Linked DNA regions of Candidatus Vesicomyosocius sp. SY067_SCS001. The protein of the gene in region 1 interacts with the protein of each later gene in a pairwise test. Links are inferred from orthologs where the notes say so. Each region holds a gene or a part of one and is shown in the gene's direction. Other genes may lie near its edges.

Region 1 (6,289 bases):
AATGAAGGCTGATAAAATCATATTGAATTCAACGACTAATAAAGGTATAGCAAAAAATGTTACGATTGAATTTTTAGGGATAACTATTTTTTATTCTCCTTATCAAGAATGGGCGTTAGAAGGCCGTAGTTCTGGATTTTTAGCACCAATATTTGGTAGTTATAATGAATTAGGTATTAGCGGTGGTAGTAAATACCAGGTTAAAATTCCTTATTATTTTAATATTGCTCCTGATCGTGACTTTTTTTTAATTTTGAACCAATTATCAAGTCGCGGTAGTTTAATTGAAGGTAAATATCGTCAACTTATCACTAACAATAATTATTTAGGTAATGGACGTTCTGAGATTGAGGGACATTATTTATTAAATAAAGATAAAATTGCTAGTAGTAAACGTTGGCTATTAAATTCAAAATTAGACTTATCACTTAATACTAAAACTGATTTTAGTATTATCACTAATCGAGTATCAGATCCGAATTACTTTAAAGAAATTGCTCATAGTAATACTTCGGATTCAAAATTACGATCTTATGTTAATTTATCCTACAAAAACCAAAAAAAAAATTTAACTATGTCTTTTTTTGTTGAATCAGAACAACTTATTAACAATGGAAATGCTTCGTACACGCGTGTACCAGAGTTATCTATTAATAAAGAATATAAAGGTTTAGATGGACATAATATTGATTTCTTATTAATTGGTACAAAATTTACGCATAAAAACTCAAATACTACAACTAATAGAACCGGGATTCGCACTTACGCGCAAACAAAATTTAGTCGCTCATTAAAAACTAAAAACTATTTAATTACCCCAAGTTTAAAACTATCAACAACTAATTATACAATGGATAATGCTGTTCATCAAGAACGAAATATTGTTAGTTTTGGCTTTAATTCTAAATTTTTCTTAGAAAGAAAAGCGTTCTTATTTGATACACATTTAATCCAAACTTTAATCCCAAGATTAGGATACAATTACACACCTAAAAAAGACCAAAGTACATTGCCTAATTTTGATTCAGATTATAAAAATAATTTATATGAAAGTTTGTTTTCCGGACAAAAATTTACAGGTATCGATAGGATTGCCAGCGCTAATGATCTTATTTTTGGGCTTGAGTCAGACTTTATTAATAAAGAAACAGGTAGCACCTATTTAAGTTTAAAAATAGCCCAAGCATATCAATTTGATAACATGAGTATGAGTAAAAATGGCACTTTGGTTAGCCAAAAAAAATATTCTAATGTTGCCATGTCGGCTAATTTAACGATGCGCGATTTTTCTTTTAATAATTCACTACAATATAATTCAATAACTAATAAAATAAGTAAGCGTAATAGTTCAATTAGTTTTATTATAAATTCTAGAAAGTTTTTAACTTTGGCGCATTATGATGATAATGGCAATAATTCAGTTGAATTATATAGCGCTTATCCATTAACACAGCAAACACATGTGTTTGCTGGTATTAATGGATCTATTAGTAACTCAACTATTAATAAAGAAACCATGGGTATTGCTTATGAATCTTGTTGTTGGGCGGTACGTTTAGCGTACTTTAAAGAGTATCTAAATGAAAATAATTATGATTATGTGACTAAATTTGAGCTAGTACTAAAAGGATTAGCCACCACTTCCTCAAATTTATATAAACGTTTAGAGGAAGATATACCTAATTATTCAGTCAATCTTAATAATTTTTAAAATGAACAAAACTTTATTATTAGTTTGTTTATTTTCATTTAATATATTTGCTATACCTAATAGTATTATTGCTATTGTTAATGATGATTTGATCACTTTTAATCAAATTAGTATTGATATCAAACCAAACTATACTAAAGCGCAAAAGTTGGCTTTAGTTAATCAACAAATAGATTTAATCTTGCAATTACAAAAAATTAAACAACTAAGTATTGTCCCAAAAGAAAATGTGATTAATAGTATGTTAGATAATATTGCTTTAAATAACGATTTGAGCTTAATGCAATTGCAATCTTTGCCTCAATTTGATAAGGTTATTAACCATGTGAAACAGAACTTATCATTAGAAGGGCTTAAACATTTTATTATTAAAAATCTTAATATTGAACTTACTGATGTTGAAATAAGTAAGCAAATATCTAAAATCCCTAATCATTTAAATAAGCTAGAGAAACAAATAAGAATAGCGCAAATCACCATTAACTCTATTGACCAAGTAGATTCAGATCATTTGATTAAAGATCGTTTGATTGATTTAAGTGAGAGAATTAATAAAGGTGATTCATTTTCTATTTTAAAAAAAAATTATTCGCAAGATAATTTTTATAAGAATAACGGTGAATCTAATTGGCTTAATTTATCAAAATTACCAAAAGCTATTCAACAGAGTTTAAAAGGCCTTTTAATAGGTGAAATATCACAGCCATTTAGAATAGGACAAGTTTGGAGGATTATTAAAATTATTGATAAACGCAGTGTTAACAACTATCTAGTTGAGCTTAAAGATAAATTAATACGCCAAAAAGAAGATACTTACTTCTATAATTGGGTTAAAAAAATAAGGAAAGAAGCTTATATTAAGATCTTTTACAATAAGTTATAAATGTCAAAATCAATCATCATTGCTGGATTTCACGCTATTCAGGCTCAGTTAAAATTTAACCCTAAATATTTAATTAAGATTTTCATACTAAATTCACGATGTGATAAGCGTTTAAATGCTCTCATCTTTGAGATTAATAATTTTGGTATTAACATTCAACAGTGTACTAAAGTACAACTAGATAAATTAAGTAATCATCAAACTCATCAAGGTATTGCAGCTGAAATATTGTTACCTATCCTACCTAACCAAAATGAACTAATTACTTACGTGTCTAAATTAGATAATACTAGTTTAATATTAATACTAGACTCTATTCAAGACCCTAGGAATTTAGGCGCTTGTTTGCGTAGTGCTCATGCAGCTGGGGTTGATTGCGTAGTAATTAATAAAGATGGTTCAGCGTCCATCAGCGCATTAGTACACAAAACTTCTACAGGCGCGCTTAATCAGATCAAAATTTTTCAAGTAACCAATCTATCGCGTACTATTAAAGCATTACAACAACAAAATATTTGGGTAATTGGTTTAGACAGTTCTGCCAATACCCTAATTTATCAAATAGATTTAACTACACCAAATGCTATTATTATGGGATCTGAAGGTTTTGGCCTTAAAAAATTAACCAAACAATCTTGCGACCAACTGGCTAAAATTCCTATGCAAGGGAAAGTAGAAAGTTTAAACGTTTCTGTTGCTACAGGGATAACACTTTTTGAGATAAACAGACAACGTTTTCTATAGTTTTAGATATGCAAATATTGCACTTATATTTCATTAACAATGAAATTGTTAATTTTACCTTACTGTCGTTAAAATAGTTAATAGGATATAATGCAATTTCTACTAAATGACTATTATCAGAGTAATGACTGGGATAAATTAGCAAATTAAAACGAATTATGTATTTAATCTTAGAAGCTGTTAAATATAAATTTACAATGTAACTTTAATCGATAGTTAAATAAATTAATAATGTTATTTAACTTGTTCTAAATGACCACTTAGTAGTAGTATTTAAAGATAAATAGTAACTTGATAATTACACAGAAACAAATCTTGAATAATACTGACTAAATAATTTAGTCAGTATTATTCATCTAGTTTGATCATAATTTCTCACTATTATGCAGTAATTTTACCTTATCAAAATGATATTTATCCCCTTACCCCTTCATTTGTTATGTTTAATAATGTGCCTTCAAACCCAGATTGTGGAATATTTTTTATATTATTAATTTAATTGAATACGATGTCCCCATGGCACATTTTTATTTCCTTTAATAAGCCACATTACTGGATAATTTAGTTCATATTTTGGGAATTTTCCCTTTAGCATCAGTAAAGTAAATTAACACGCTAGAAGCGATTTCTTGCGTGTTAACATGATTAAATACAGGATTAAAATTAGTACCTTTACCGCCACCTAATGATACTGGAAATATTAACTCATCCCAAACTTCAAAACGCCATATCAGTTCTTTACTAACTTTTTCATCGCAAGCAATTAATGTAATTGTGGCGCGCATATTACTTTTAATGGCATTAATTTCTATTATAAACTCGTCAATCTCATTTTGAGAAATTGAACCAGAAGTATCAATAGCAACAGTAATATCAATTTGGCTAGATCTAAGTGACGGCAATATAGCGTTGCCATTACGACGTGATGGTCTAAGCATAGGAAAAATCATCACATACAAAACTAAACATATATTGTGATAGTAAAGATTGCCAAGAAAACTGAGGTTGCAGGAAAAAATTAAATAATTTAATAAATTCACTATTTAATTTTCCTGCTTGTTGTGTAAGTTGTGCGCTTGAAGCAAGATTTTTCTGCCACTTACCACTTAATTGTTGAATTTCAACAGATGTTAAAGGTCTAGGCTTATTTGCCAAGTAAAAAGAATTTGAATTATCGTTACTATTATCTTGTAGATTATCCTTACAGAATTCATCATTCTTTGAACTATCATCATATAAATGTTGATCCATAGGTTTAGTATCAGTACTATCATCAATCATTGGGTAAATTTCTTCTGCAATCATACCTTGATATTTATGGAAAATAGACAGTCCAGGTGGGGGATGAAACCCTTCTTTTACCAAAAGCGGGTTAATGGCAAAATCACAAGCTAAATCCCATTTATATTTAAGCCGATTACCACGACGAGAAAAATGCATTAGTGCACAATGTAGGACTTCATGAATAAGAACAAACTTGGTTTGATGATGATCAAGCTGGTTAATAAAATTTGGATTGTAGTAAAAACTTTTAGCATCGGTTGCACTAGTTTTACACCAAGATCCAGCAGCTTTAAGTGGCAATCTCAGCACTAAATTACCTAGAAAAGGTTGGTCAAGAATAAGTTGTGTTCGCGCTTTAGTTAATTTTGCTTTAACTACTTGTAAATCAAGCTTATTAATATTAATCATAATATCTTCATTAATAACTGATTCTTGTAATGCACACTAAATATCACTATCTTTACAAATTAAATTATCAAATATTAGTCAAACATAACATTAGAAATTTTATTTGCCCAATCAGTAAATTCAGGGATAGTAAAAATATCTTTACCAATGGCTCGTTGCATATCTAATACTAGCATAACACCTAACTCATTTTGAGGAAAATTTTTAGCAAAATTAAGAATATTACCCCATGCTTTTTTAGCATTATTACTACCTTTAAGACTAGTTGCTTTGGTTACTAGTGCTGTACAAATTACATATTGCAAATCAAGTTCTTTTGGAATTGTAACACTTTCGCCATTAATAATAGCATTAAGATTAGGAAAATCAGATATGTGTTTAATAAATGTGGTAATTTCAACTCCTGCAATTTTTCCAACGCAAGCGATAGCAGCTTGCTTAAATAAAGACAAATCAGTACCAAATTTTTTCAGGACTCTATGTACAAACTCCCAAGTCCTTGGCGAGGGAAAAGCAGTTGGATTGTATTTAGAATTGAACTCAAATAAATATTCAGGACGATAACGTAAAAAGCCAATAATACGTTCATCAATGTTATTCTTATATGCCCATGTCATCCAATCATCCAAATTAACATCCAATTCGAAATGCGAAAATCGATTTGCCAAAGGTGCAGGCATTGAATAAGTAATACCCCTATCCCCTTGACGATTACCCGCAGCAAATATTACCCAACCTTTAGGCACAATATAATCACCTAAACAACGATCAAGAATGAGTTGATAAGCCGCTGCTGATACGGTTGGTGGTGCTAAGGGGTAATTTCATCAAGAAATAAAATACCTTGCTCTCCATGACGCTTTGAATCGGGCAATAATGAAGGCACTGACCAGTCAACTAAATTGCCATTTTTAAACGGTATACCCCGAAGGTCGCTAGGTTCCATTTGTGATAAGCGAATATCAATGATATTAACTTTGTTATTACTTGCTATTTGAAAGATGATTTGAGATTTACCAAATCCTGGTGGCCCTCATAACATAACAGGTGTATGATAACCTTGTATTATCGATGTTAACTCTTTATTGAGAATTTTACTAACTTCTTCAGGACGCATGAATACTTTTAAATTATTTAAAATAATTTTTATTTTACAGTAATAAAAGATAAAATTATTTGATATGATTACTGTTAATTCTACTTCAGAAACTCCATTTAATTTTCCTTGCGACTATTCTATTAAAATATTTGGTAAAAAT
Region 2 (6,301 bases), 300 kb from region 1 along the record:
TTTATTCGATCTAAATATAATGACAACTTTAACATTGAAGTAGCAGCCTACCCTGAAATGCATCCACAAGCAAAAAATATAGAAAGTGATTTAACACACTTTGTTAACAAAGTTAAAGCAGGTGCAAATGGAGCAATTACACAATACTTCTATAATGCTGATGCCTATTTTAGATTCCAAGATGACGTGCAAAAACTAGGGATAAACATTCCAATCACACCAGGAATTATGCCTATTACCAATTATACTAAATTGCTTAATTTTTCTAGTATGTGTGGCGCACAAATTCCAAAATGGATTTTAGAACGACTTAAATTTTATGAAAATGATCTAGAATCACTTAATGATTTTGGATTTGATGTTGTTGCTAATTTATGCCAAACACTCAAGAACCAAGGTGTAAATAGCTTCCATTTTTATTCAATGAATCTCGTTGAACCATCTCTTAAATTAGCAAAAAACATAATATAAATTAATATATTCTCAATTTAAATTAGATTGTGTCTTAATCCAATATTGAAGTTTATGCAAAGACACTTTATCTTGAGTATGACAACATTTCTCAAATATATTTAAACGACTATACAATTCTTCAAGCACCATTGCATAGTGTTCATTTCTTAGCTTTTCTTTATATAGTTTAGATTTAAGTGCAGTAACAATATTGATTAATTTTTCTTCATTTTCTTGTTTAGTAAAATCATCTACGCCAGCTTTAAACATAGCATCAGACTTTATTTGTTGCATTTTTTGCATGTATTTATCTTGTTCTGAATGTAAACTTATCTTAGGGTAAGCTAACCTAATACTATCCGTTGTTACATAGCCCTCGTGAGTTTGTAACTTACCCAAATTAATTTGTGTTTGAATATGAGCACGACTTACGCCAAGTTTACGTGCTGCTTGTGAAACGCTTAATTTAATCACACTTTCTCTCCAAAAAACCATTAAAGATAGCTGATAAATTAACTACATTTTACTGGTTTGTCAAGTGTATTAAGATTCATTAATACTGAAATAATACCATTATTACTGGTATTTGGAGTAACTAATACTTTATCAAACTCAATTGAATTGACATAAATTTTGATCCTTTCACTCAAAACGACCAATAAATAGTTTTTCAATTTATCAACATGATTAATTTGATTAACTATTTTTATTAGAGATTTCATATTATCTATACTGGTAATACTAATAACACCTTCTCTACTTAACAAGAATTTATCAAGAGATTGACAATGTAAGTGACTAATATCACAGCAAACACGTTCATATACCTCAACATATTCAACTTGATTTCCTTGCTTAATCAAACCTTGCTTTAAGGTCTCTCTACCACCCCTACCCCTAAAAATTAAAATTGTTTTACCATTCAACTGGGTTACACTATCAAGTTCTAACAGAGCTTCGCTAGAAGCCTTATTTTTAGGAAAATCATTAATAATAATATTATTTTCACTCAACTTTTTAGCAGTAGCACTACCCACTGCTAAAACCTGCTGATAACTAATCTTCTTCAGAATCTTTAATCCATATTCAACAGCATTAGCACTAATAAAAATAATCACATCATAATGATTTTTTTCTGATCTAATATCGATAGGGTGAAGCTTTAAAGTTGGGAAAAAAAGTGGATTATTACCGCTTTTAACCACCATATTTTGTAGTTCTTCTACTTGTAAAGCTGGTCTAGTCAACATTACATTCACTGACTAAAACCCTAATATTTCAGCAATAATTCGTATTTTATTCAATGTTTCACTTTCTGCATACTTACAAATAAGTACAATTTTAGTATTAACTAACGATACATCTTGTAAAAAATTTCTAATTTGTTTTTCATCCAAAATATTAGAAGTATAAAGAATAGGAAATTGAGTAAAATAAAAATATTTATTTGTTATTAGCTTGGTATTTAAATCAAACTTAAGTTTTTTATCAGACTGAAAACATAATTTATAATCACTTAATATTTTCATTACTTCATTACTTGGTTGTTCATCCAGTTCACAAAATAAATTAAATTGAGATCGATATTGATGGATTGGTTGCAGTAGCAATATAAGCAAAGGTATCTCTAATAACTGTGTCTGTTCAATATATACAACTAATTCGAACACCTCATCTGACTCTTTCAATTCTATAAATATCTGTTCAAGATCCTCCTTAGTATCAATTTTTAAAGATAATGCTTTGAATAAGGTTGAATAATAATCAAACCGCCATTCATTAGGTAAATCATCAGGATAAAAATCGTCAAGCAAATCTAAGTCACTACGACCAATTAATAATTCTGTTTTATTCATTTGGTTTTATATGTCTTTATAATAAAATAAAAGTTTTATACAAAGATCTATTTATTAAAAAATGCCAGATATTCTACTACCAATTATTGCCTTGTTATCAGGATTTACACTTTTAATTTGGAGTGCGGATAAATTTACTGAAAATGGGGTAAAAATTGCTAATATTTTTAAAATATCACCCTTTATTATTGGGATAATCATATTAGGATTTGGCACTAGTATACCTGAAATATTAATATCAGCACTTGCCGCTATAAAAGGTAATACAGGACTTAGTATTGGCAATGCAGTTGGTTCTAATATTTTTAATATTTCCCTAATATTAGGTATTAGCGCAATTATTTCCCCAATTAACATACAATGGGATATCTTAAAAAAAGAATGGTTATTTTTAATGATTACTACACTTTGTGCAGGATTTTTGTTATATGATTATCGCCTTGATTTTAAAGATGGTTTGATTTTATCATCTTTATTAGTTTTATTTTTTGCTTATATCTTTAAACAAGCAAAAAATAAAACACATCATAATTTTGATGAATTTAAACATAATATCAATAAGAATCAAATTAAAAAAACTCAGATAATTCTAATTATAAGCTTAACGATTTTGGTCTCTAGCGCAGAACTTATAGCCTGGGGTGGTGTAGAAGTAGCTAAAATATTTGGTATTTCAGATCTTATTATTGGGCTTAGCATTATAGCTCTAGGAACTAGCTTACCAGAACTAGCGGTATCAATCTCAAGCGTTTTGAAAAAACAATATACAATGGTGGTTGGCAATATAATCGGCTCTAACATATTTAACACTATTGCTGTATTAGCTATACCAGGATTAATCCATCCATCAGATGTACCAATTGAAGTTATAAATAGAGACTATCCACTCATGTTATTATTGACTATTTTATTGTTTGTTATTTCTTACAAGTTTAGCAAAAAACATATTATTAATCGTTTTGGAGGGTTTTTTCTTGTTGGTATATTTAGTCTTTATATGTATCAATTATTATGAAATTAACTCTTAACAATGAGTCTGATACTTATCATATTGCACATCAATTAGCTCAGTGTACTCAGTTAGTTGATAGTTGCATTGTTATTTATTTAGAAGGTGATTTAGGAGTTGGAAAGACTACATTTGCTAGAGGTTTTATCCAGTTCTATGGATTTGATCAAGTTAAAAGCCCTACCTATTCTCTTGTAGAAAGCTATATCAATGATAAAATCAATATTCACCACTTTGATTGTTATCGATTAGGCGATGCACAAGAGTTAGAATATATTGGTATTCGAGAATATTTAGCACCTGGGCATATTCAGTTGATTGAATGGGCAGAATTAGGCAAAGGTATAATTGCGCCAACAGATATGATAATTAAAATAACTGATGATTTAGATAAGCATGAACTACAAATAACAACTCATACACAAGTTGGTAATCAACTACTTGCATGCATCAACTGATAGAAACTTTTTCCAATAAAATTTATTTATCTTTGTTACAAACAATAGAAACACATTGTTTATTAAACCAGTACCTGAATAAACTAAAACTACAATTGATATTAAAGATGACTAAAATTTTATAGAATTACCCTAAAAAAATCATGATATCCATAAACAGAAATTAGAATTTTAAGATAAACTGAATAAAAACAACCCTTTACATAAAAACAAAAAAAAAGATTCTATTATTTTAATTATGCCATAAACTTCCTCTATGTTAGCTATAACTACATTTATTATTCATCTTTAAGATGAATAATAACTTAAAATTCAAAAGAACAAGATTAATATTGCTAACGCAATTTATTATTATAGGTATTTTAAATTATTACAAATAAATCTTATAAGCTACTTGTTATTTAACTTATCAGGTGCACATTCCTTTTCTGGTGGTTCATAATTTGGATCGTTTGGGTTCATAAATACAAAATGATAATCGCTATTTTTATCTATCTGGTCAAAATCCACCACCATACCTTCAAGTAATACTTTTTGATCATAAGCAAAAATATACTCAATACCATTAGATTTAAGGTGGATATCGCTGTCATTACGATCATCAAAACCCATAAAATATTGAAAACCATCATCAGTTTTATCGACAAAAAAGCGAATCAAAAGTCCTTTATTTTCTGGATTATGAGTTGATAAAATGATTTCATCCGACGCCTTTTTTGTAATTATAATCATAGCTCCTGTTCTTTAACCTTATTTATAAAATCCACAAATTGTATAACCCATTCATTACTCGCTACATTATGCAAATGTGTGTATGAAGCCAAAAGATTATACTTCATAATACCATCAAACTTATTACTCACACCTACACCACGCAAAACATTAAAAGCATAGCGTGTATTGGAATTAATATTTTTAAGCTTTGAGTAGTGAAATTCATGTGCATAAATATGCTTAGATACTCCAGACCAACAATGCTCATCGGTTGGTTCTAACTCAACATAACCTCTACCAATAGGCTTAGACATCATATAACTATCTGCATCAATTATACCAATCATTGAATAAGTTTCTTTATTATTAGTAATGCTATTGGTTAAATACATTAAACCACCACACTCTACATACGTTGGTAAATTGTGTTCTATTTTAGTTTTAATATCTTCTAATAAGGATTGATTAGCATTTAACGCCTCAAGTTGCATTTCTGGAAAACCACCACCGATAAACAACCCATCACATATTGGCAAATTATTATCTTTAAGTGTATCAAAGTATTTTATACTAACGCCTAATGACTCAAATTTATCCAAATCATCCTGATAATAAAAATTAAACACAGCATCTTTAGCAATAGCAATAATGATTTTTTCCTTAATTGTATTGACATTTGTATATGTGTTAATAATTTTATTATTGGACTTAACGCAATTAAAGTCCAATAATATATTAAGATCAACTTGATCAGTAATAATATTAGCAACTTTTTTGATAAAAATTTGCGATTGTGATGTTTCGTTAGCAGGCATTAATCCTAAATGACGCTCATCAATTATTAATGCTTTAGAACGACGTATACAGCCTAACACATGAATATCAGTGTAATAATTAATAGCCTGTATCAATTTTGATTCATGACGCTCACTAGCTACTTTATTTAAGATAACACCAGCAATATTTATCTCTTTATCAAATACTTGATAACCACTAAGCAGTGGTGCAACACCACGGGTAATACCTGTACTGTCAATCACTAATATCACAGGAGTCATTAATAATTTAGCAAGATCGGCGTTAGCATCACCACCAGTAACACTCATACCATCAAACAAACCTTTATTTCCTTCAATAATATCAATATCACTATTTGAACTTTGGTTTTGATACAACTGGATTATTTCATCATCAGTCATGTTATAAAAATCTAAATTATAACAAGGGTTTCCACTGGCTTTAGAAAGCCAAATAGGGTCAATATAATCAGGCCCTTTTTTAAAAGTCTGGACATTTAAAGATTGTTGTTTAAATGCAGCACATAATCCTAAACTAATAACAGTTTTTCCTGATGATTTATGAGCAGCAGATAAATAAAACGATAAAGACATTAATATCTACTTAATTTTAATATAAAACTATCCTTTATGATATGAATCAGTCAAATCATCTTCCAAACTCTCCGGTAAGAATGCTAAAAATTTAACTAAAAATGTAACTATAATGATTGCTAAAGCAATACCACCAATACCAAGAAAAATTTCTGGTAATGAAACTAAATATTGAGCAATATCACCATAACCCTCTAAAATCTCCTTGCCTGGAAATAACTCCATTGGATAAGCCTGACCCCCAATGATAATAACGTATAATTGGACAAACCCACCAATAATAATTAACACAGAAGACAAACCTAACATTGAACGATCTCCTTTAGTAAAAGGATGATAAATCAATACCATGGGAACAATACCACCCAAAATAATTTGACCATACCAAAATAATTTTGTATAAATACCACCATCAAAAAG

The links. Proteins that work in one complex are often made in the same cells at the same time.
Region 2: the proteins of rlmB (region 1) and tsaE interact in binary tests that used the Escherichia coli proteins (3 or more experiments, as listed by UniProt). The link is inferred for Candidatus Vesicomyosocius sp. SY067_SCS001 from one-to-one orthologs.

What each region holds. Positions count from the first base shown.
Region 1 is NZ_CP054877.1:517,579-523,867, forward strand. Bases 1,512-4,466 are described here. They hold rlmB (23S rRNA (guanosine(2251)-2'-O)-methyltransferase RlmB), read left to right. Parts: upstream 1,512-2,594; coding sequence 2,595-3,338; downstream 3,339-4,466. Other genes in these bases: HUW60_RS02465 (LPS-assembly protein LptD), read left to right, coding at 1,512-1,711; HUW60_RS02470 (peptidylprolyl isomerase), read left to right, coding at 1,713-2,594; HUW60_RS05055 (VWA-like domain-containing protein), read right to left, coding at 3,905-4,276; HUW60_RS05060 (vWA domain-containing protein), read right to left, coding at 4,269-4,466. Outside these bases: more of HUW60_RS02465, read left to right, coding at 1-1,511; more of HUW60_RS05060, read right to left, coding at 4,467-5,030; HUW60_RS02490 (HP0495 family protein), read left to right, coding at 6,212-6,289. UniProt on the Escherichia coli protein: Specifically methylates the ribose of guanosine 2251 in 23S rRNA.
Region 2 is NZ_CP054877.1:819,021-825,321, forward strand. Bases 2,082-5,048 are described here. They hold tsaE (tRNA (adenosine(37)-N6)-threonylcarbamoyltransferase complex ATPase subunit type 1 TsaE), read left to right. Parts: upstream 2,082-3,320; coding sequence 3,321-3,776; downstream 3,777-5,048. Other genes in these bases: HUW60_RS03945 (hypothetical protein), read right to left, coding at 2,082-2,309; HUW60_RS03950 (calcium/sodium antiporter), read left to right, coding at 2,371-3,324; HUW60_RS03960 (HesB/IscA family protein), read right to left, coding at 4,167-4,508; HUW60_RS03965 (cobyrinic acid a,c-diamide synthase CobB), read right to left, coding at 4,505-5,048. In the rest of the region: metF (methylenetetrahydrofolate reductase [NAD(P)H]), read left to right, coding at 1-471; HUW60_RS03935 (hypothetical protein), read right to left, coding at 484-927; HUW60_RS03940 (uroporphyrinogen-III synthase), read right to left, coding at 966-1,703; more of HUW60_RS03945, read right to left, coding at 1,716-2,081; more of HUW60_RS03965, read right to left, coding at 5,049-5,881; nrfD (NrfD/PsrC family molybdoenzyme membrane anchor subunit), read right to left, coding at 5,909-6,301. UniProt on the Escherichia coli protein: Required for the formation of a threonylcarbamoyl group on adenosine at position 37 (t(6)A37) in tRNAs that read codons beginning with adenine.